DNA from 3 places in the Streptomyces sp. SID5469 genome. Region 2 is predicted to be linked to each of the others. Evidence: riboswitches for the same ligand, from Rfam matches in the RefSeq annotation. Region 2 holds a riboswitch; each other region holds the start of a gene.
What was found. Region 2 has a riboswitch for S-adenosylmethionine ahead of GTY58_RS37405 (amino acid ABC transporter permease). Riboswitches for the same ligand answer to the same signal wherever they lie in the genome.

Region 1: it holds a riboswitch for S-adenosylmethionine, as region 2 does, so the genes downstream of both, thrC (threonine synthase) here and GTY58_RS37405 (amino acid ABC transporter permease) in region 2, are expected to answer to the same signal.
Region 3: it holds a riboswitch for S-adenosylmethionine, as region 2 does, so the genes downstream of both, GTY58_RS31535 (aminotransferase class V-fold PLP-dependent enzyme) here and GTY58_RS37405 (amino acid ABC transporter permease) in region 2, are expected to answer to the same signal.

The regions. Positions count from the first base shown of each region.
Region 1 is NZ_WWIN01000001.1:4,854,712-4,862,537, reverse strand. It holds gene GTY58_RS20565 (DUF3263 domain-containing protein) at 54-281, shown strand; gene otsB (trehalose-phosphatase) at 383-1,246, shown strand; gene GTY58_RS20555 (trehalose-6-phosphate synthase) at 1,290-2,681, opposite strand; gene GTY58_RS20550 (glucosyl-3-phosphoglycerate synthase) at 2,791-3,735, opposite strand; SAM riboswitch class I at 3,912-4,058, shown strand; gene thrC (threonine synthase) at 4,076-5,374, shown strand; gene GTY58_RS20540 (MoaD/ThiS family protein) at 5,450-5,725, shown strand; gene GTY58_RS20535 (cold-shock protein) at 6,179-6,385, shown strand; gene groL (chaperonin GroEL) at 6,720-7,826, shown strand, end outside.
Region 2 is NZ_WWIN01000001.1:8,584,581-8,592,406, forward strand. It holds gene GTY58_RS37400 (jacalin-like lectin) at 1-367, opposite strand, end outside; SAM riboswitch class IV at 712-820, shown strand; gene GTY58_RS37405 (amino acid ABC transporter permease) at 1,152-2,132, shown strand; gene GTY58_RS37410 (amino acid ABC transporter ATP-binding protein) at 2,129-2,914, shown strand; gene GTY58_RS37415 (ABC transporter substrate-binding protein) at 2,987-4,012, shown strand; gene GTY58_RS37420 (GNAT family N-acetyltransferase) at 4,040-4,798, shown strand; gene GTY58_RS41755 (putative leader peptide) at 4,824-4,940, shown strand; gene GTY58_RS37425 (LLM class flavin-dependent oxidoreductase) at 5,038-6,276, shown strand; gene GTY58_RS37430 (NtaA/DmoA family FMN-dependent monooxygenase) at 6,296-7,672, shown strand; partial or broken gene GTY58_RS37435 (LLM class flavin-dependent oxidoreductase) at 7,669-7,809, shown strand.
Region 3 is NZ_WWIN01000001.1:7,285,377-7,293,202, reverse strand. It holds gene GTY58_RS31540 (Lrp/AsnC ligand binding domain-containing protein) at 1-277, shown strand, start outside; gene GTY58_RS31535 (aminotransferase class V-fold PLP-dependent enzyme) at 304-1,677, opposite strand; SAM riboswitch class IV at 1,854-1,970, opposite strand; gene trpD (anthranilate phosphoribosyltransferase) at 2,055-3,119, opposite strand; gene GTY58_RS31525 (ubiquinol-cytochrome c reductase cytochrome b subunit) at 3,278-4,924, opposite strand; gene GTY58_RS31520 (Rieske 2Fe-2S domain-containing protein) at 4,921-5,994, opposite strand; gene GTY58_RS31515 (c-type cytochrome) at 5,991-6,800, opposite strand; gene GTY58_RS31510 (heme-copper oxidase subunit III) at 6,864-7,484, opposite strand; gene GTY58_RS31505 (response regulator transcription factor) at 7,663-7,826, shown strand, end outside.

The sequences.
Region 1 (7,826 bases), 3.7 Mb from region 2:
CGCCGCCGGGGGGCCTGTCGGTCCCGGCCGTTACCTTGGCAGTCATGTCGTCCATGGAAGAGCTCAGCCCGCGGGAACAGGCCGTCCTCGCCCTTGAGCGCCGGAGCTTCGGCGGCCCCGGCGCCAAGGAGCGGGCGATACGCGAGCAGCTGGGCCTGGTACCGGTCAGGTACTACCAGCTGCTCAACGCCCTCCTGGACGACCCCCGCGCCCTCGCCCACGACCCGGTGACGGTCAACCGCCTGCGCCGCGTCCGCGAGAACCGCCGCGCGGAGCGCTGACGACAGGGGCCCCGGCGCATCCGTGCCCCGTGAGGTCCCTGAGCCATGAGGGCGCGCGTGAGCCATGCGTGCGCGCGCCCCGTCGCGGATAGGGTCGGAGTATGGGCAGCCATACGGACTCCACGGACTCCAGGGACTCTTTGCCGACGCCCGCGACCCCGGCCGGGCGCGACGGTCTCGACGCCATCCTCGCCCGGCCCGGCCGGGCCGTTCTCGCCTTCGACTTCGACGGGACGCTCGCCCCGATCGTCCCCGACCCCGATCAGGCCCGCGCGCACCCCGACGCGGTCCCCGCTCTCGCGGCCCTCGCCCCGAAGGTCGCCTCCGTCGCGGTGATCACCGGCCGCCCGGCGGGTGTCGCCGTCCGCTACGGCGGCTTCGCGGGCGTCCCCGGCCTGGAGCACCTCGTCGTCCTCGGCCACTACGGCGCCGAACGCTGGGACGCCGTCAGCGGCACCGTCAAGGCCCCCGCCCCGCACCCCGGCGTCGCCGCCGTCCGCGCGGAACTCCCCGGCTTCCTCGATCGGATCGGCGCCTGGCAGGGCACGTGGATCGAGGAGAAGGGCCGGGCCGTCGCCGTGCACACCCGCCGCGCCACCGACCCCCAGGCCGCCTTCGAGGCCCTGCGCGAACCCCTCACCGACCTCGCCACCCGCCACGGTCTGATCGTCGAACCCGGCCGCATGGTCCTGGAGCTGCGCCCGCCCGGCATGGACAAGGGCGTCGCCCTCCTGGAGTACGCGCGGGAGACCGGCGCGGAGGCCGTCATGTACGCCGGCGACGACCTCGGCGACCTCCCCGCCTTCGCCGCCGTCGACAAACTCCGCTCGGACGGCGTACCGGGGCTGCTGGTGTGCAGCGGCAGCTCCGAGGTCACCGAACTGGCCGAACGGGCCGACCTGGTCGTCGACGGCCCGCCCGGAGTCGTGAGCCTGCTCTACGCGCTGGCGGCCCGCCTCGGCTGACCGGTCCCGGGGCGTACGCCGTCGGCTGCGCCCCGGGTCCGGTTCAGGTGTCCAGTGCGTGCAGCTGATCCAGGAACCAGCGGGCCGGGGGCAGTGCCGTCGCCGCCCCGGCCAGCCGCTTCGTGCGTTCGGCGCGCTCGCCGGCCGGCATCGAGAGGGCCTCGTGGAGGGCCACGGCCGTACCCACGACGTCGTACGGGTTCACCGTGATCGCGTCCTCGCCCAGCTCCTCGTACGCGCCCGCCTCCCGGGACAGCACCAGCGCGCAGCCCTCGTCGGAGACGACCGGGACCTCCTTGGCGACCAGGTTCATGCCGTCGCGGATGGGGTTCACGAGGGCCACGTCCGCCAGCCGGTACGCGGCGAGGGAGCGCGCGAAGTCGTCCTTGACGTGCAGCACGACCGGGGTCCAGCCCGGCGTCCCGTACTCCGCGTTGATCTCGTCCGCGAGGCGCTGCACGGCGGCCGTGTAGTCCCGGTAGACCGCCAGGTCCTGGCGGGACGGGTAGGCGAAGGCGACGTGGACGACCCGCTCGCGCCAGTCCGGCCGCGACGCCAGCAGCTCCCGGTAGGCGAGCAGACCCCGCACGATGTTCTTCGACAGCTCCGTACGGTCCACCCGCACGATCGTCTTCCGGCCCTCGCCGACCTCCTCGCGCAGCGCCGCCATCCGCTCCTCGACGTCCGGCCGGTGCGCCCGCTCCCGCAGGAAGTCCGCGTCCGCGCCCAGGCCGTGCACGCCGATCCGGGTACCGGAGGGAATCCCGGGGCCCAGCACGGCGTGACAGCAGTCCGTGAACGCGTCCGCCCAGCGCTGGGTGAGGAACGCGGCCCGGTCGGCGCCCAGAATCCCGCCCAGCACCTGCGCCGCGATGTCGTCGGGCAGCATCCGGAAGTACTCCGACGGGGCCCACGGCGTGTGCGAGAAGTGGCCGATCCGCAGGTCGGGGCGCAGTTCGCGGAGCATCCGCGGGACCAGCGTCAGGTGGTAGTCCTGGACGAGGACCGCGGCGCCCTCGGCCGCCTCCTCGGCCAGCGCCGCGGCGAAGGCGTGGTTGTACGTCTCGTAGGCCGCCCACTGGCGCCGGAACTCCGCGTCGAAGACCGGCTCCAGCGGCGTCTGGTACAGCATGTGGTGGACGAACCACAGGACCGAGTTCGCGATGCCGTTGTACGCGTCCGCGTGGACCTCTGCGTCGACGTCCAGCATCCGTACGCCGGGCTCGCCGACTCCGCGCCGCACCGCCTCGCGGTCGCCTTCGCCGAGCGCCGAGCACACCCAGAGGGCGCCCGCGTCGGGGCCGATGGCCGACAGTCCGGACACCAGCCCGCCGCCGCCGCGCTTGCTGGTCAGCGTGCCGGTCTCGTCCAGCGTGTACGAGACCGGGCCGCGGTTGGACGCGACGAGGATCTGGGCACCTCGGGTGGAAGCCATGCCTCGAAATCTAGCCCGGGTCGGAAACGCTCAAACGTTCCCTTCGGCCGTATGCGGCGTCGTATACGACCTCGCGCGGGACGGCCCCGCGCCCCCGCGGGGGCGCGGGCTACGCGGCCTTCCGCCGCGCGTACTCGGCGATTTCCGCCATCGGCGGCCGTTCCTCCGTGTCCACCGAGTACGTGCGCGGCTCGAAACCGTCCTCGCCGCGCTCGAACTGGGTGAGCGCGGGGCGGATCAGGTGACCCCGGGCCAGGCGCAGCTGGGCGGTGCGGTAGATCGCCGCGGCCATGCGGCCGAGCGCCTGGCCGTCCTGGTGGCGGTGCTTGCGCACGCCGACGTCGACCTGGGCGAGCGCGTCGAGGCCCACGAGGTGGAGGGCGTCGACGAGCATCCCCAGCTCCACGCCGTACCCGACGGGGAACGGGAGCTGTTCGAGCAGCGAGCGGCGGGCCGCGTACTCGCCGCCGAGCGGCTGGACGAAGCCGGCCAGCTGCGGCCAGTGCATGTTGAGGAGCGGCCGGGCCATCAGCTCGGTCACCCGGCCGCCCTGGCCCGCCGCGCCGCCCAGCGGCCGGTCGTACATCGCCTTCACGAGGTCGACGCCCGGGTCGGTGAGCAGCGGGCCCACGATGCCGGAGACGAAGTCCGACGAGAACTCCTTCAGGTCCGCGTCGATGAAACAGACGATGTCACCGCTGGTGACCAGGAGGGAGCGCCACAGGACCTCCCCCTTGCCGGGCACGGCCGGCAGCCGCGGGAGTATCTCGTCGCGGTGCACGACCCGGGCGCCCGCGGCCGCGGCCACCTCGGAGGTGCGGTCCGTCGAGCCCGAGTCGATCACGACGATCTCGTCGACGAGCGGGACCTGGTGCATCAGGTCGTGCCGGATGACGGCGACGATCTCGCCGACCGTCTCCTCCTCGTTCAGCGCGGGCAGCACGACGCTGACCGAGGAGCCCGAGGAGCGTTTCGCGGCCATGATCTTGTGGAGCGGGCGATCGGTCAGGGACCAGGAGCGGGTGCTCAGCCAGCGCTCGACTTCGTTCAGCACTCTGCGGCTCCTCACTGTCTGATCACACACTCGCATCAGCGCGTGATCCATCTCGCTGTTCGGACGACTATCTCAACTGTCCTGGCCTTCGGTTACAGTCTTGAACAACGCGGATGACCATCGCATGTCCTCGATCATCGGCGCGCACAGTGCTCCACAGTCAAACAACCGAATACCGCTCATCCAGAGGGGCAGAGGGATACGGCCCGATGAAGCCCCGGCAACCCTCCAGCCGGTCTTGTCACGTTGATGTGGCGAGGCTCCCGGCTCGGGAAGGTGCCAAATCCGTCTCACGGCGAAGTGCGTCGTGAGGAAGATGAGGAGAAAGGGCCTCGCCTCCATGGCTGCGCAGACTGTCGCAAGTACCTCCGTCACCTCCCCCGCGAACTCCGTCGACCTCGGTCCGGCCGCCGCGCTTTCCTGCCGCGAGTGCGGCCACCGCGTGCCCCTCGGTCCGGTCTTCGCCTGCGACGAGTGTTTCGGCCCGCTGGAGATCGCGTACGACTTCTCGGGCTACGACACCGAGGAACTCCGCAAGCAGATCGAGGCGGGCCCCGCGAACATCTGGCGCTATGCGCCGCTCCTGCCGGTCCCGGCGGACGTCGCCGAGAAGCCCAACATCAACCCGGGCTGGACCAAGCTCGTCCAGGCCGACAACCTGGCGCGTGAGCTCGGTGTCGACGCCGGCAAGCTCTTCGTGAAGGACGACTCCGGCAACCCGACGCACTCCTTCAAGGACCGCGTCGTCGCCCAGGCCATCGAGGCCGCCCGCGCCTTCGACTTCACCACCCTCTCCTGCTCCTCCACCGGCAACCTGGCCGGCGCGGTGGGCGCCGCCGCCGCCCGCGCCGGCTTCCGTTCCTGCGTGTTCATCCCGCACGACCTGGAGCAGGGCAAGGTCGTCATGGCCGCGGTCTACGGCGGCGAGCTCGTCGGCATCGAGGGCAACTACGACGACGTGAACCGCTTCTGCTCCGAGCTGATCGGCGACCCGGCCGGCGAGGGCTGGGGCTTCGTCAACGTCAACCTGCGGCCGTACTACGCCGAGGGCTCCAAGACGCTGGCGTACGAGATCTGCGAGCAGCTCGGCTGGCGGCTGCCGGACCAGCTGGTGGTGCCCATCGCCTCCGGCTCCCAGCTCACGAAGATCGACAAGGGGCTCCAGGAGCTGATCAAGCTCGGGCTGGTCGAGGACAAGCCGTACAAGATCTTCGGCGCGCAGGCCGAGGGCTGCTCGCCGGTGTCCGTCGCCTACAAGGCCGGCCAGGACGTCGTGCGGCCGCAGAAGCCGAACACCATCGCCAAGTCGCTGGCCATCGGCAACCCGGCCGACGGCCCGTACGTCCTCGACATCGCGCGCCGCACGGGCGGTGCGGTGGAGGACGTGAACGACGAGCAGATCGTCGACGCGATCAAGCTGCTCGCACGGACCGAGGGCATCTTCGCGGAGACCGCGGGTGGCGTGACGGTGGGTGTGGCCAAGAAACTGATCGAGAGCGGTCTGCTCGACCCCACCCTCACGACGGTCGTCCTCAACACCGGTGACGGCCTCAAGACCCTGGACGCGGTGGCCGGGACCGGGCTGACCGCGACCATTCGTCCCAGCCTGGACTCCTTCCGGGAAGCCGGCCTCGCGTGAACGGCGCGACCGGCCCCCACCAGTCCGCAGCTTGAGAACAGCCCTTCCCGTGTACCCGACCGGAGGTCACACCGCATGAGCGTCAACGTCCGCATCCCGACCATCCTGCGCACCTACACGGGCGGCAAGGCCGAGGTCCCGGCCCAGGGCGCGACCCTCGCCGAGGTCATCGCCGACCTGGAGAAGAACCACACGGGCATCGCGGCCCGCGTCCTGGACGACCAGGGCAAGCTGCGCCGCTTCGTCAACGTGTACGTGAACGACGACGACGTGCGCTTCGAGCAGGGCCTCGAGACGGTGACGCCGGACGGCGCCGGAGTCTCGATCATCCCGGCCGTCGCCGGCGGCTGACCGATACCGGTTCGGCGCCCGGTTATTACCGTCGGTAACGCCGGTTACCGAGAGTTCATCGAATTGCCCCCTCCGTGAGAGAAACGGAGGGGGCAATTCTGCATGGTTGAGCACGGTACAGTTGGGGAAGTCGCCTCGCTCTTCTTGCCGGATGCATATGAGTTCTCATCCGAAGCCCGACAAGAAACAGCCAAAGTGCCCCACCCTTTTAAGCCTTATACGGCATTTATGGGGCCCGACTTGCCCTGAATCTTTGCGAATTCTCCGCATATTCCCGATCGGCCAGACCCAGAATTCTCGTCCGATTGACCTGTTGCAGAGGGCAGTTGGACAGATACATTCAGCCGCGGTCGACGCGTTCCGGCGCACACCCCCAAGCCATTGGGGGGTGAGGTCTGACCCGGGTCCGCGAAGTGCGGTCCTGTGCAAGGGCCAGTAATAGGGGAGTTAGGCATGGCTCAGGGCACCGTCAAGTGGTTCAACGCGGAGAAGGGGTACGGCTTCATCGCGGTCGACGGTGGTGCGGATGTATTCGTCCACTACAGCGCGATTCAGATGGACGGCTACCGCACCCTGGAAGAGGGTCAGCGGGTCGATTTCGAGATCTCGCAAGGCCAGAAGGGGCCGCAGGCGGACATGGTCCGACTGGCGACCGGCTGAAGCACGCGCCGACTGACTGTTCGACGTGACGAAGGGCCCGTATCCCCTCCGGGGTACGGGCCCTTCGGTCTGCCCCGGGGCGTCCGGAGCGCCTGCGCACGTGTGGGGCGCACAGGTGCGTTCACCTGCGGATTGCCTGGAGCCGCTTGCACTCGGCAGGGGCGAGTGCTAATCATTGGCGTTAGCACTCTGAAGGTGAGAGTGATAACGAAGGACCGGGTCGGTGAGGCCCGCAGGCCAGGTGGTGCAAGGAACCACGGGGCAGGCAGGCCGTCCGTCGCGGGCGCCAGCGCGGTCCGGAGCAATCCACCCCAGTCCGGGAGGACCACTTCACATGGCCAAGATCATCGCGTTCGACGAGGAGGCACGGCGCGGTCTCGAGCGCGGGATGAACCAGCTCGCCGACGCCGTCAAGGTCACCCTTGGCCCCAAGGGCCGCAACGTCGTCCTCGAGAAGAAGTGGGGCGCCCCCACGATCACCAACGATGGTGTTTCCATCGCCAAGGAGATCGAGCTCGAGGACCCGTACGAGAAGATCGGCGCCGAGCTGGTCAAGGAAGTCGCCAAGAAGACGGACGACGTCGCCGGTGACGGTACGACCACCGCGACCGTCCTCGCCCAGGCGCTCGTCCGCGAGGGCCTGCGCAACGTAGCCGCCGGCGCCAACCCGATGGCTCTCAAGCGCGGTATCGAGAAGGCCGTCGAGGCCGTCTCCGGTGCCCTGCTCGAGCAGGCGAAGGATGTCGAGACCAAGGAGCAGATCGCTTCGACGGCCTCCATCTCCGCCGCCGACACCCAGATCGGCGAGCTCATCGCCGAGGCGATGGACAAGGTCGGCAAGGAAGGCGTCATCACCGTCGAGGAGTCCCAGACCTTCGGTCTGGAGCTCGAGCTCACCGAGGGTATGCGCTTCGACAAGGGCTACATCTCGGCGTACTTCGCCACCGACATGGAGCGTATGGAGGCGTCGCTCGACGACCCGTACATCCTGATCGCCAACTCCAAGATCAGTTCCGTCAAGGACCTGCTCCCGCTCCTCGAGAAGGTCATGCAGTCGGGCAAGCCGCTGCTGATCATCGCCGAGGACGTCGAGGGCGAGGCCCTGTCGACCCTGGTCGTCAACAAGATCCGTGGCACCTTCAAGTCCGTCGCCGTCAAGGCTCCGGGCTTCGGTGACCGCCGCAAGGCCATGCTCGGCGACATCGCCATCCTCACGGGCGGCGAGGTCATCTCCGAGGAGGTCGGCCTCAAGCTGGAGAACGCGAGCATCGACCTGCTCGGTCGCGCCCGCAAGGTCGTCATCACCAAGGACGAGACCACGATCGTCGACGGCGCCGGCTCGGCCGACCAGGTCGCCGGCCGGGTCAACCAGATCCGTGCCGAGATCGAGAACTCCGACTCGGACTACGACCGCGAGAAGCTCCAGGAGCGTCTGGCGAAG
Region 2 (7,826 bases):
AGCCGGCGCGCTCGAAGTCGTCACCGTCCCAGGCATAGGTCGAGACGGTGTTGAGGCCGCTGCCGATGCCCGCGCCCCCGCTGGTCGCCGTGCGGTAGGGGTGGGTGTCCGTGGAGTACAGGTACGCGTGGTAGTTGAAGTCCTCCTGGACGTTGACGATGTCGTACGGCGCGATGCGCCGGCCGATCTCCGTGGTGCTCGTGTCGCGCGGCGTCGAGGCGCTGGAGAGGGACTCCGGCAGACCGGCGACGTTGTAGGTGAGCACGCTGAACGTGCCCGAGTCGGCCGCCGCGGCGGGGGAGGCGCTCACCGTGAGCCCGCCGACGGCCACGGCCGCGGTCGCCAGACAGGCGAGAAGTCTGCGCATGAGGGGGTCTCCTGGGGGTGAGGAAAGAGCGCGAGTGATGCGAGCATGTCAAAATGTAGCGACAAGCTCCGGGCGCACGGCGTCTTCGAAACTTTCGAAAACTTCAGCCGGTGAGCGCCGGGCCGATCACCGTGGTGACACGTGTACGACGGCCGACTCGCGGCCGTGCGGCCGCTGTCCGACGCGCGGATTCGTGTGCACGCGGAAACACGGCACCGGAACACGCCCTGGAGGTACGGCAGTTCACGCGCAAGGGCGCCAACACGGGCGCGGACGTGCACGTATCACCTGATGGACCAGCGTTGACATCGACTCCGGCGCCTGTCTTACTTACGCCCCAGAACGGTCAAGAGCGTCAGCGACAAGCCCTGGCTTGCTGACCGGCAACCCTCGCGACGCGGTGGGGTGCCCCAGGTGACGACCGGACCGGATGACCTTCGGTAAGCGCGAGGCCCCCCAAGGGCCGGAACAGTGACGGTGACGGCGATGGACGCAGCTACGAGGACGACCGCACAGCGGCGCCCCCGCCGCGTCCTGCTGTGCGCGAACCGCTGTGTCGATCTGCTCCGTGTCAGCAGCGCGCTGTGTACCGCCCCGGGCTCTGCCCGCCGTCGAGGCTGACGGCGTTCTGATTCTCTGACGCGCACCGCCGCCGCGGTGTGCTCTCCGCCCGCCCAGTCCCCGGTTCCGGCGCTCTCCCGTGCTTCGTCTCCCGCAGCGGCCTTGCGCCGCCGTGTGCCGTCGCGCTCGCCGCCCGGGGTGTCCGACTCCGCTGGAGCCTGCCATGAGTGAACTCCCTGGCGCCGCCGTGTCCCTTCTCTCCGCGCCACCCGACGGCACCGCCCCGCGGCCCCTGGCGGCCCAGCGTGTGCTGCCGCTGCGCCGGCCCGGCCGCTGGATCCTCACGGCGATCGTGCTCGTGCTGGTCGCCCAGATCGGCCACGGGCTGGTGACCAACCCCTTCTACCAGTGGGACCGCTTCGCCTACTGGTTCCTGCGCCCCACGATCCTCGACGGACTGCTCATCACTCTCGAAGTGGCGGCGTACAGCGCCGTGTTGGGGCTGCTCGGTGGCATCCTGCTGGCACTGGCCCGGCTCTCCCGCAGCCCCGTGCTGCGCGCGGTCAGCTGGGTCTACGTGTGGCTGCTGCGCTCGGTGCCGCTGATCGTGGTGCTGATCTTCCTCTACAACTTCAGCGCCCTCTACAAGACGCTCAGCCTCGGAGTGCCCTTCGGCCCGGCCTTCCTCACCTTCGACGAGTCCCGGCTCGCCACCGACATGGCCGTCGCGGTCGTCGGACTGAGCCTCAACGAGGCGGCCTACGCGGCCGAGGTCGTCCGCGGCGGCATTCTCTCCGTCGACCAGGGACAGCACGAGGCGGCCGCCGCGCTCGGCCTGCCGAAGAGCTACCAGTTCACGAAGATCGTCTTCCCGCAGGCCCTCAGGTCCATCACCCCGAACTACGTCAACCAGCTGATCGGCCTGATCAAGGGCACCTCACTGGTGTTCTACGTGTCGCTGCTCGACCTGTTCGGCTCCGCACAGACCATGGGCAGCACCTATCCCGGCGACATCGTGCCGCTGCTCCTGGTCGTCACCGTCTGGTACCTGATCCTCACGAGCATCGTGTCCGTCGTCCAGTTCTACGTCGAGCGGCACTACGCCCGGGGCGCCACGCGCTCCCTGCCGCCGACCCCGTTGCAGAAGCTGCGGACCGCGCTCGGTGACCTGCGGGCCCGCATACGCAGGGAGGCCGCCCTATGACCACCGAGACCCTCAAAGTCGACTCCGCCGCGGTCGAGGTCCACGACGTGCACAAGTGGTACGGCGCCCACCGGGTGCTGAACGGCGTGGAGCTGACCGTGCGACCGGGTGAGGTGACCGTGATCCTCGGCCCCTCCGGGTCCGGCAAGTCCACCCTGCTGCGGGTGATCAACCACCTGGAGAAGCCCGAGGTCGGCTACGTCAGCGTGAACGGCGAGCTGATCGGCGTCCGCCGGCACGGCGACAGGCTCAAGGAGCTGAGCGAGCGCGTCATCCTGGCCCAGCGCAGCCGTATCGGCTTCGTCTTCCAGAACTTCAACCTCTTCCCGCATCTGACCGTCCTCGACAACGTGGCCGCGGCCCCCGTCGCGACCGGCCGGCTGAAGAAGCCCGAGGCCCAGGAACTGGCGCGCGACCTGCTCGGCCGGGTGGGCCTCGCCGACCGGACCGGCGCCTACCCACGGCAGTTGTCCGGCGGCCAGCAGCAGCGCGTGGCCATCGCCCGCGCCCTCGCCCTGCGGCCCGGCGTCATCCTCTTCGACGAACCGACCTCCGCGCTCGACCCCGAACTCGTCGGCGAAGTACTCGCCGTCATCAAGGACCTCGCCACCAGCGGCACCACCCTCGTCGTCGTCACCCACGAGATCGGTTTCGCCCGCGAGGTCGCCGACCGGGTGGTCTTCATGGACGGCGGCCGGATCGTCGAACAGGGCCCGCCCGCCGAGGTTCTGGACCATCCGAAACACGAGCGGACCAGGGATTTCCTGAGCAAGGTGCTCTGAGCCCGCAGCCCGCCCCCGAAGCACACCTCCGTCACCGATCACCCTCACCGCACACCGGACAAGGACATACCCATGCGCACCCTCAGCCTCCGCAGCAGACTCCTCCGCGGCCTCACCGCGGGTACCGCCGTCGCCTCTCTCGCCGCCGGGCTCGCCGCATGCGGGGGCGACAGCGACGCGGCCACCACGACCGACAGCGCGGCGTCCGGGACCGTCACCGTGGGCCGACTCTCCAACGGCGCCGCCAAGGAGACCGAGCTCAAGGTGTCCGAGGTGAAGTCCATCAGCGCCGAGCTGCCCGAGTCCGTCGCCAAGAGCGGCAAGCTGGTCATCGGTGTGGGCGGGCTGCCCTCCGGCTCCGCGCCGCTGAACTACGTGGGCGAGGACCAGAAGACCCTCACCGGTGTCGAACCCGACCTGGGCCGGCTGGTGGCCGCCGTCCTCGGACTGAAGCCGGAGCTGAAGAACTCGACCTGGGAGAACCTGTTCGTCGGCATCGACAGCGGAAAGTCCGACGTGGGCTTCTCTAACATCACCGTCACCGAGGAGCGCAAGAAGAAGTACGAGTTCGCCTCCTACCGGCAGGACAACCTGGCGTTCGAGGCGGCCAAGAAGAACAACTGGAACTTCGACGGCGACTACAAGAACCTGGCCGGCCAGACCGTCGCCGTGGGCGCGGGCACCAACCAGGAGAGGATCCTTCTGGAGTGGAAGGCGAAGCTGGCGAAGGAGGGCAAGAAGCTCACCGTCAAGTACTTCCAGGACAACAACAGCACCTATCTGGCGCTGTCCAGCGGGAAGATCGACGCCTACTTCGGCCCCAGCCCCGCATTCGCCTACCACGTCACCCGGGTCGCGAAGACCCCCGCTCCGACGCGTATCGCGGGCAAGTACTCCGGAGCCGGCGCGACGCTCCAGGGCCTGATCGCGGCCACCGCGAAGAAGGACAGCGGACTGGCCAAGCCGGTCGCCGACGCGATCAACTACCTGATCAAGAACGGTCAGTACGCGAAGTGGCTGGCCGCCTGGAACCTCTCCAACGAAGCCGTCGCCAAGTCCGAGATCGACCCGGCGGGCCTGCCGCTCGACAACTCCTGACCTGTCACACGGAGATACCGGAACACCATGTCGACCAGTGTCCTTCCCGTCGCGTCGCGGAGCCCGGAGGCACCCCATGTGCTGGACAACGCCGCCTGGGCCGCGCTGACCGGGCCGCACGCCCGCTTCGCCGAACGCGTGGGCCGCGCCGCCCGCTATCCGCTGGACGTGTCCCCCTTCACCGCGCTCGCCGACCCGTCCGATCCACGCGCCTGGGACGACCTGGCCGCACTCGTCGGCCCCGGCACCGTCACCCCCGTCTCGGGGGCGACGGTGCCGCCCGCCGGCTGGGAGACCGTGCGCAGCGGCCACGGCGTCCAACTGGTCGCCACCGCCCTGCACTCGGAACCCGCCCCCGAAGCGGTACGGCTGGGGCCCGGCGACGTACCCGAGATCCTGGAGCTGGTCGCCGAGACCGAGCCGGGACCCTTCCTGCCGCGCACCGTCGAACTCGGCACCTACCTGGGCATCCGGCATCGCGGACGGCTCATCGCCATGGCCGGTGAACGGCTGCGCCCGCCCGGCTGGACGGAGATCAGCGCGGTCTGCACCCACCCGGACCACCGGGGCCGGGGTCTGGCCACCCGGCTGGTCCGCGCGGTCGCGGCGGGCATCAGGGAGCGCGGAGACACCCCCTTCCTGCACGCCGCCGCGAGCAACACCACCGCCATCCGGCTCTACGAGTCGATCGGCTTCACCCTGCGCCGCGCAACGGAGTCCGTACGGGTCCGCACTCCGGACCGGCGGCAGGAACAGACCGCGGGTCCGTGCCGTTGTGATGCATGAGCCGAGCCGGACGGAGGTGACGGGCATGCCGCCCAGGTCCCGCCTCCGTGTGCCGAAGCTCGCCCCGCGTCACCGCGTTCATCTCCACTCCCGGCCCCACATCGATCTGCAGCGCGTGGCCGGCGCGCTCTGTTGCTCCTGACCCGTTGCCCCGACGCCGCATGCTCCACGCGAGCCGGTGATCCCGTACGGCCCTCCAGGAAGGCACCACACTCGTGGCCTCGACACCCCCTTCTTCCCTGCCCTCTTCCTCCCCTTCTGCCTCCTCCACCCCTTCGTCGTCCGCGCTGCATCTCGCCGTCGCCCTCGACGGCGCGGGCTGGCACCCGGCCGCCTGGCGCGAGCCCGTGGCCCGGCCCCGCGAACTGCTCACCGCCGGATACTGGGCCGGCCTCGTCACCGAGGCCGAGCGCGGACTGCTCGACTTCGTGACCATCGAGGACGGGCTCGGGCTCCAGTCCTCACACTTCACCGAGCCCGACGGGCGTACGGACCAGGTGCGCGGACGGCTGGACGCCGTACTCATCGCCGCCCGGGTGGCCCCGCTCACCCGGCACATAGGTCTCGTGCCGACCGTGGTGGCGACCCACACAGAGCCGTTCCATATATCCAAGGCGATCGCCACCCTCGACTATGTGAGCACCGGCCGAGCCGGCCTGCGCGTCCAGGTGTCGGCACGGCAGAACGAGGCCGCGCACTTCGGCCGCCGTACGTTTCCGCGGTTCGACATCGAGGACCTGGACACCCCCGCCGTACGCGAGGTGACGACCGACCTCTTCGACGAGGCCGCCGACTACGTGGAGGCGGTGCGCCGGCTGTGGGACAGCTGGGAGGACGACGCGGAGATCCGGGACGTCGCCACCGGCCGCTTCATCGACCGCGACAAGCTCCACTACATCGACTTCGAGGGCCGGCACTTCAGCGTCAAGGGCCCCTCGATCACCCCCCGGCCGCCCCAGGGCCAGCCGGTCGTGAGCGCCCTGGCCCACCAGAGCACCCCGTTCCAGCTGGTGGGACGTTCCGCGGACATCGGATACGTCACCCCGCACGACCTCGACCAGGCGCGGGCCATAGTCGACGAGATCCGTGCCGCGCAGACCGCGGCGGGCCGCGCCGGAGACACCCTGCACATCTTCGCCGACCTGCTGGTGTTCCTCGACGACGACCCCGGCACGGCCGCGGCCCGCCGGGAGCGCCTCGACAGCCTCGCCGGACACCCGTACACCGGCGACGCCCGCGTCTTCACCGGCACCCCGGCCCAACTGGCCGACCTGCTCCTGGAGTTGCGGCAGGCCGGGCTGTCCGGCTTCCGGCTGCGCCCCGCCGTCGTGGGCCACGACCTCCCGCAGATCACTCGCGGTCTGGTCCCCGAACTCCAGCGCCGGGACGCCTTCCGGCGTGCGTACGAGGCCGACACCCTGCGCGGGCTGCTCGGGCTCACCCGCCCCGCCAACCGCTACGCCGCCGCCACCGTCTGAGCCGGAGGAACGTACGACCATGAGCAAGCCGCTGAAGCAGATCCATCTGGCCGCCCACTTCCCCGGCGTCAACAACACCACCGTGTGGAGCGATCCCGAGGCCGGCAGCCACATCGAGTTCAGCTCCTTCGCGCACTTCGCGCGGACCGCCGAACGCGCCAAGTTCGACTTCCTGTTCCTCGCCGAGGGACTCAGGCTGCGCGAACAGGGCGGAAAGATCTACGACTTGGACGTCGTCGGCCGGCCCGACACCTTCGCGATCCTTACCGCGCTGGCCGCCGTCACCGACCGGCTCGGTCTGACCGGCACCATCAACTCCACCTTCAACGAGCCCTACGAGGTGGCCCGCCAGTTCGCCAGCCTCGACCACCTCTCCGACGGACGCGCCGCCTGGAACGTCGTCACCTCCTGGGACGCCTTCACCGGCGAGAACTTCCGCCGCGGCGGCTTTCTCCCGCAGGGCGAGCGGTACTCCCGGGCCAAGGAGTTCCTCGCCACCGCGAACGAACTCTTCGACTCCTGGCGCGGCGACGAGATCGTCGCCGACCAGCAGGCCGGCACCTTCCTGCGGGACGCCCGGGCCGGTGCCTTCGTGCACAAGGGACAGCACTTCGAGATCGAGGGGCAGTTCAACGTCCCGCGCAGCCCGCAGGGCCGCCCGGTGATCTTCCAGGCGGGCGACTCCGACGACGGGCGCGAGTTCGCCGCCGCCGGCGCGGACGCCATCTTCAGCCGGTACAGCACCCTCAAGGAGGGCCAGGCGTTCTACACGGACGTCAAGGGCCGCCTGGCCCGGTACGGCCGTACCCACGACCAGTTGCTGATCCTGCCCGCCGCGACCTTCGTCCTCGGCGACACGGACGCCGAGGCCCGGGAGCTGGCCCGCGAGGTACGCCGCCAGCAGGTCAGCGGCGCCACCGCGATCAAGCACCTGGAGTTCGTCTGGAACCGCGACCTGTCCGCGTACGACCCGGACGGCCCGCTGCCCGACATCGACCCGGACCTCGGCGAACACACCATCGCCCGCGGCCGTGCCCAGGTCCGGATGTACCGCGACCCGCTGGCCACCGCCCGCGAATGGCGCGAGCGCGCCGCGGCCAACAACTGGTCGATCCGCGACCTGGTCATCGAGACCGGCAGCCGCCAGTCCTTCGTCGGCTCCCCGGCCACCGTCGCCGAGACCATCGACTCCTTCGTCCAGGCCGACGCCTCCGACGGCTTCATCCTGGTCCCGCACATCACCCCCGGCGGCCTCGACGCCTTCGCCGACACCGTGGTCCCGCTGCTCCAGGAGCGCGGGGTGTTCCGCACGGAGTACGAGGGCACCACCCTGCGCGACCACCTCGGCCTGGCCCACCCGGACGCCGATGCGCCGGGGGAGCGGGTGGCCTCGTGAAGTTCCTGGCCGTCACGCTGATCGTGCACGCGCCGGATCCGGTGACCGGGGTGCGGAAACCGACCAACGACCGCTTCCGGGAGGTCATCGACAACGCGCTGCTCGCCGAGGAGCTGGGGTTCGACGGCTTCGGCGTGAGCTGACCCAGACCGTG
Region 3 (7,826 bases), 1.3 Mb from region 2:
CACCGCGATCGTGCTCATCAAGACCAGCGTGGACCGGATCCCCGAGATCGCGGAGTCGATCGCCGCCCTCGACTCCGTCAGCGAGGTCTTCTCCGTCACCGGCACGTACGACCTGATCGCCATGGTCCGCGTCAAGGCCCACGACGACCTGGCGGACGTCATCCCCGGCAGCATCAGCAAGATCCCGGGCGTCGAGGCCACGGACACGCACGTGGCGTTCCGTACGTACTCCCAGCACGACCTGGAGGCGGCGTTCGCGATCGGTCTCGACTCGTGAACCCCGCCTCCTGACCCGGAGCCCGGTCAGACCGCCGGCACGCAGCGCCCGTCCTCGGTCCGGTACTGCCACCGGGCACCTTCCCGCACGAGCTCCTTGACCGCGCGCACGAAGCGCTCCACGTGCTCGTCGGGGGTGCCGGCGCCGAAGCTGACGCGGATCGCGTTGAGGGACTTCTCGCCGGGCGCCGCCTCGGGGGCGCCGCACTCGCCCTGGACCTGCGGGTCGCTGCCGAGCAGGGTGCGCACCAGCGGGTGGGCGCAGAAGAGGCCGTCGCGGACGCCGATGCCGTACTCGGCGGAGAGCGCGGCGGCGAAGTGGGAGCTGTTCCAGCCCTCGACGACGAAGGAGATGACGCCGACGCGGGGGGCGTCGTCGCCGAAGAGGGAGAGGACCCTGACCTCGGGCACCTCGGCGAGACCCGCGCGGACGGTGCCGATCAGCTGCTGCTCCCGGGCGACGAGGTTGTCGTAGCCGGCCTCGGTGAGCGCCTTGCAGGCGGAGGCGATGGAGTAGGCGCCGATGACGTTCGGCGAGCCGGCCTCGTGCCGGGCGGCGCTCTCGTGCCACTCCACGTCCACCCCGCCGTCCGTACGCCGCGTGACCTTGCGGCTGGCGCCGCCGCCGGCGAGGTACGGCTCGGCCGCACGCAGCCAGTCGGCGCGTCCGGCGAGCACACCGGACCCGAACGGCGCGTACAGCTTGTGCCCGGAGAAGGCGACCCAGTCGACGTCCAACTCCCGTACGGAGACGGGGTGGTGGGGCGCGAGCTGGGCGGCGTCGAGGACGATGCGGGCGCCGTGCGCATGGGCGGCGGCGGCCAGTTCACGTACCGGCCACAGCTCGCCGGTGACGTTGGAGGCACCGGTGACGCACACCAGGGCCGGACCGTGCGGGTCACGGCCGGCGAGGGCGCGCTCGAGGGTCTCGACGGCCTGCTGGGGGGTGCGCGGGGCGTTCAGGTACGTCACCCGGGCGTCGCGCCACGGCAGCAGCGAGGCGTGGTGCTCGGTCTCGAAGACGAAGACCTGGCAGTCGGCCGGAAGGGCGGCGGCGAGGAGATTGAGCGAGTCGGTGGTGGACCGGGTGAAGACGACCTGGTCGCCGTCCCGGCAGTCGAGGAACTCGGCGACGGTCCTGCGGGCGTTCTCGAACAGGTCGGTGGACAGCTGGGAGAGATACCCGGCACCCCGGTGGACGGAGCCGTAGTAGGGGGCGTACGCGGCGACGTCGTCCCAGACGCGCTGGAGGGCGGGGGCGCTGGCGGCGTAGTCGAGGGCGGCGTAGGTGACCTCGCCACCGGTGACGAGCGGGACGGTGACCTCGCGGCCCAGAACGGGCAGGTGTCCCGAAATGTCACAGCAAACGGTCTGGTCGGCGGCAGCGGTGGAGACGGACATGGGTGTACTCCCGTGAAGAGCAGGCGGAATCACCGTGCCGGACAGCGCGAAACGCGCACGTCAACGGCACAGGAAAGGTGAAAAGGGGATTGCGGAGGCGGGGCTCGGCGCCCTATCGCATTCGCTTGCTCACGGAAGGCTCCCTCGAACGACCAGGACCCCTGGTGATTACGAGGGGTCCGCGCTTGCCGTAGACCTCGCTGCCTACGACCTGGTCTTCACCCGGGGCACCCCGCCACGGACGGAGGGTTGCCGGACAGTCGGCCGGGGCCTCATGACTGTCGCTCATGACCTGATACAGCATCTTGCCATACGATCTTCGACGCGCAAGGCGCAGTCCAGAATCCGGACCGCGCCCCGCGTCACCTCGCCACGGCTCAGGCGTTGCTGGCCGCCACCCACCGCTCCAGCGCCCTCTTCGCGGCTCCCGAGTCGATCGCCTCCGCCGCCTGCGCCATACCCGCGCGCAGCTGCTCCGCGAGGGTCCCGGCGCCCGGGGACAGGGCCACCAGGGCCGCCGCCGAGTTCAGCAGCACCGCGTCCCGTACCGGCCCCGTCTCGCCGTTCAGCAGGCGCCGGGCGACATCCGCGTTGTACGCCGCGTCCGCGCCCCGCAGCGCCTCCACCGGGACCAGGTCGAGGCCGACGTCGCGGGGGTCGAAGGACTCCTCGGTGACCTTGCCCTCGCGGACGACCCAGACCCGGGAGGTCGACGTGGTGGTCAGCTCGTCGAGGCCGTCGTCGCCGCGGAAGACCAGCGAGGAGTTGCCGCGCTCGGCGAAGACACCGGCCACGATGGGGGCCATGCGGGGGTCGGCGACTCCGACGGCCTGTGCCTTCACCCGGGCCGGATTCGTCAGCGGGCCGAGGACGTTGAACGTCGTCCGGATCCCCAACTGCCCCCGCGCCGCCGCCACATGCCGCAGCGCCGGATGGAACTTCACCGCGAAGCAGATGGTGATCCCGGCTTCCTCGGCCACCTCGGCGACCCGCTTGGGGGTCAGCTGAAGATTGATGCCGAGCTTCTCCAGGACGTCCGAGGAACCGGACGCGGAGGACGCGGCCCGGTTGCCGTGCTTGACGACCTTGGCACCCGTGCCGGCCACGACGATCGACGACATCGTGGAGATGTTGACGGTCTTCGCGCCGTCACCGCCGGTGCCGACGATGTCGACGGTCGCTCCGGGCACCTCGATCAGATTCGCGTGCTCGTACATCGCCCGGACCAGCCCGGAGATCTCCTCGACCGTCTCGCCCTTGGCGCGCAGCGCCACCAGGAACCCGGCGATCTGCGCGTCCGTGGCCTCGCCGCGCATGATCCGGTCCATCGCCCAGGCCGTGTCGTCCGCGCTCTGGTCGCGGCCGTCGAGCAGGCCGTTCAGCACCTCGGGCCAGGAACGGCCCGCCGCGATGTCGCCTCCAGCGGGGTTCACAGCGCTCATGGTCGCTCCTGGGTTCGTAGCCGTACGACGGTGGAACTCAGCCCCCTTAAGCCCCAGGGGGTGAGTCCACCCTATCCAGGTGGAGAGACGGCAAAGAGCCCCGTCCATGCAATGGACGGGGCTCCTGCCGTGGCGATCAGTACAGATCAGTCAGGTGATCAGTGGTGGCCGTGGCCGCTCGTGATCTCCTTGTACTCCTCGACGGTGGGCTTGGGGATCTGGTTGTCGTCCCCGTAGTACGCGCCGCTGAGCTTGGCGCGCAGCTTCTCCGTCACCTTGGGCTTGCGCTCGACACCGTTCTCGTCGACCACCGGGCCGATCGCGGCCGGCTCGTACTGCTCGTGCGCGGTGAGCGTGTGCAGCGCGTCCTGGCTGAGCGGCTCGTGGATCTCGATGAACTCACCGTGCGGCAGGCGCTTGATGATGCCCGACTCACGGCCGTGCAGCACCTTGTCCCGGTCCCGGCGCTGGAGGCCGAGGCAGATCCGCTTGGTGATGACGAACACGAGGACCGGCACGACGAAGAAGCCGATCCGGACGAACCAGGTGATCGAGTTGATCGACAGGTGGAAGTGCGTCGCCCAGAGGTCGTTGCCGCCACCGATGAGCAGGACGAAGTACCAGCTGATCCAGGCCGCGCCGAACCCGGTCCGGGTCGGGACGTTGCGCGGGCGGTCCAGGATGTGGTGCTCGCGCTTGTCGCCGGTGACCCAGGACTCGATGAACGGGTAGACCGCGATCGCGGCCAGGACCAGCGGGAAGATCACCAGCGGGATGAACACGCCCAGGACGAGCGTGTGACCCCAGAGGTTGATCTCCCAGCCCGGCATGACACGGATCAGGCCCTCGGAGAAGCCCATGTACCAGTCGGGCTGGGCGCCCGTGGACACCATGTCCGGACGGTAGGGGCCCATGGACCAGATCGGGTTGATGGAGGCGATCGCCGCGATGGCCGCGATGACACCGAAGACCAGGAAGAAGAAGCCTCCGGCCTTGGCCATGTAGACCGGCAGCAGCGGCATGCCGACGACGTTGTTGTTCGTCTTTCCGGGGCCCGCGAACTGCGTGTGCTTGTGGTAGAAGACCAGGATCAGGTGGCCGACCACCAGGCCGAGCATGATGCCCGGCAGCAGCAGGACGTGGACCGAGTAGAAGCGGGCCACGAAGTCGCCGCCCGGGAACTCGCCGCCGAAGAGGAAGAACGACAGGTACGTGCCCACGATCGGCACGGACAGGACCGCGCCCTCCATGAAGCGGACACCGGTGCCGGAGAGCAGGTCGTCCGGGAGCGAGTAACCGGTGAAGCCGGTGAACATGCCGAGGACGAACAGCAGGAAGCCGAACAGCCAGTTGACCTCACGCGGCTTGCGGAACGCACCCGTGAAGAAGACGCGCATCATGTGCACGAACATGCCGGCGAGGAAGATCAGCGCCGCCCAGTGGTGGATCTGCCGGATCAGCAGACCACCGCGCACATCGAAGGAGATGTGCATGGTCGAGTTGAACGCCTCCGACATCAGCTGCCCCTGGAGCGGGACATAGCTGCCGTTGTACGTCACCTCGTTCATCGACGGGTGGAAGAACAGCGTCAGATACACACCCGTGAGGATGATGATGATGAAGCTGTAGAGGCAGACCTCACCCAACATGAACGACCAGTGGTCGGGGAAGATCTTGCGCATGTTGGACTTGGCCAGGGAGTAGATCCCCAGGCGGCCGTCGGCCCAGTCGGCGACCCGCTCACCGGCGGGCGCCTTCCCGCGCGCACGCGAGTCGGGGGACGGTGTGTTTGACGTGGCGCTCATCCGCGCTCCCAGAATGCAGGACCGACGGGCTCTTCGAAGTCGCCGAGCGCCTCGAGGTAGCCCTCGTCGTTCACACCGATGCGCAGCTGCGGCAGGGCGTGACCGGCCGGGCCGAAGATCACTCGGGCACCGTCGGAGAGGTCGAAGGTGGACTGGTGGCACGGGCACAGCACGTGGTGCGTCTGCTGCTCGTACAGGGAGATCGGGCAGCCGACGTGGGTGCAGATCTTCGAGTAGGCCACGATGCCCTCGTGGGACCACTCGAGTTCCTTCTTGTCCTTGATGTTGTCCGGCTGAAGCCGGACGATCATCAGGGCCGCCTTCGCGATCTCCTTCTGGAAGTCCTCGTCGTGCTCCTCCAGGCCCTCGGGCTTGGCGAAGGTCAGCGAACCGACCGCGACGTCCGCGGGACGCAGCGGCTCGTTCGTGTTCATGTTGACGAGCTGGAGACCCTTGCGCCACATCGTGTGCCGCAGCTTGGTCTCGGGCAGCGGACCGAGGTCGCGCAGCAGCATGACGCCGGAGAGCGGGAACAGGGCCAGCGCGCCGAACATCGTGTTGCGGATCAGCTTGCGGCGGCCGAGCACGGACTCCTTGGCGCCCTCCTTGAAGTCGGCCAGAACCTTGGCCTTGACCTCCGGCGGCGCCTCGATCGGGTGCCGCTCGTCGGCGATCTCCACGTCGGACATCAGGGTGCGGGCCCAGTGGACCGCGCCCGCGCCGATCGTGAAGAGCGCGACGCCGAGCGACAGGCCCAGCGCGAAGTTCAGCGCGCTGATGTGCCCGATCGGGAAGACATAGATCGCCTCTTCCTTCGGGATCGCCACGTACGAGGCGATGAAGGCGACGGTGGCCAGCATCGACACCGTGAACAGGAAGGCGACGACACGCTCGGACCGCTGGGCGGCCCGCTCGTCGATGTCCTGGACGCGGTGCTCGTGGGGCGGCAGACCCGGGTTGGCGAACGGGTTCTGCTCGTCCGCGACGGCTACCGCACCGTGACCGTGCGCATCTTCGTCGGTGGCCCGCTCAGCGGGACGGTTCTCTTCTGGAATCTCTTGGCTACTCATGACTTCTTGGCCTTTGCGGTCCGAGCGGCGACCCAGACGGCGACGGCGATCAGCGTGCCGAGGCCGAAGACCCAGCCGAACAGGCCCTCGCTGACCGGCCCGAGGCCGCCCAGGCTGAGGCCGCCGGGCTCGACGGTTTCGTCACCGTTGACCGCGTCGAGGTACGCGATGATGTCCTTCTTGTTCTTCTCCGACAGGGTCGTGTCGGGGAAGGACGGCATGTTCTGCGGGCCGGTCTGCATGGCCTCGTAGATGTGCTTCGGGTCGACGCCCTCGAGGCTCGGCGCGAACTTGCCGTGCGTCAGCGCGCCGCCCTTACCGGTGAAGTTGTGGCACTGCGCGCAGTTGGTACGGAAGAGCTCGCCGCCCTTGGCGATGTCCGCGCCCTCGGGGCTGACCTGGTTCTTCGTCGGGATCGAGGGACCGGCACCGAGCGAGGCGATGAACGCCGCGAGCTGGTCGATCTCGGCCTGCGTGTAGATGACCTTCTTCTTCGGCACCTGAGCGCCGGGCTGCTGGGCCGGCATCCGGCCCGTGCCGACCTGGAAGTCGACGGCCGCGGCACCCACGCCCACCAGTTGCGGACCGTCGGTGGTCCCCTGACCGCCGGCGCCGTGGCAGCTGGCGCAGCCTACGGCGTAGAGCTTCTTGCCCTCGTCGATGGCGAGGGACTGGGCGGTGTCATCGGCCTGCGCCTTGCTCGCGGGAGCGAACGCGGCGTACAGCCCCCCGGTGGCCGCCAGCGCGAGGAGTAGGACGACGACCGCCGCCAGCGGATGGCGTCGTCGTGCGGAGAGCTTTTTCACGGATTACCCCGGTGTCAGGATCTTCTGCGTCGATGCTTCTGGATGTTCGGACTTCTGGCCCGATTACTTGATCATGTAGATCGTGGCGAAGAGGCCGATCCAGACGACATCGACGAAGTGCCAGTAGTAGGACACGACGATGGCGGCGGTTGCCTGCTCGTGAGTGAATCTCCGGGCCGCGTAGGTGCGGCCGAGGACCAGCAGGAAGGCGATGAGACCGCCCGTCACGTGCAGGCCGTGGAAGCCGGTGGTCAGGTAGAACACCGAGCCGTACGGGTCGGAGGAGAGCGAGAGCCCGTCCTTCTTGACCAGCTCGGTGTATTCGAAGACCTGACCGCCGATGAAGATCGCACCCATGATGAAGGTGACGATGAACCACATCCGGAGCTTCTTCACGTCCCCGCGCTCGGCGGCGAACACGCCGAGCTGGCAGGTCAGGGAGGAAAGCACCAGGATCGTGGTGTTCGTCGCGGAGAACGGGAAGTTGAGATGGCTCGCCATCTCCTTCCAGTGCTCCGGCCCGGTCACCGATCGCAGGGTGAAGTACATCGCGAAGAGGGCCGCGAAGAACATCAGCTCGGAACTCAGCCAGATGATGGTTCCGACGCTGGTGAGGTTCGGCCGGTTGACCGACGGGTGCGCGTGCCCGGTTTCTACTGTCGTTGCTGTCGCCACGACCGACATTATGTCGGTCGCTTATCTCGCCCTCACTCCCGGGGGTGCCGTTCGGGGTGTCCGAGCCCCATGTGCTGCCCATATGGCCCATCGAAGCCCTGTCCGAACCGGTGTTGACGAGGTGTTCAAGGGAGTAGCATCCGCGCATCGGTCCAAGTCCGTACGACGCTGATGTCTCGGAGGAAGAATGCAGCCGACCGCCACGGTGCTGGTCTACAGCGACGACTCCAACACCCGCGAACAGGTCCGGCTCGCCACCGGACGCCGTCCGGCGCCGGACGTGCCCGTGGTGGAGTTCCTGGAGTGCGCGACGCCGGCCGCCGTGATCGCGGAGCTGGACAAGGGCGGCAT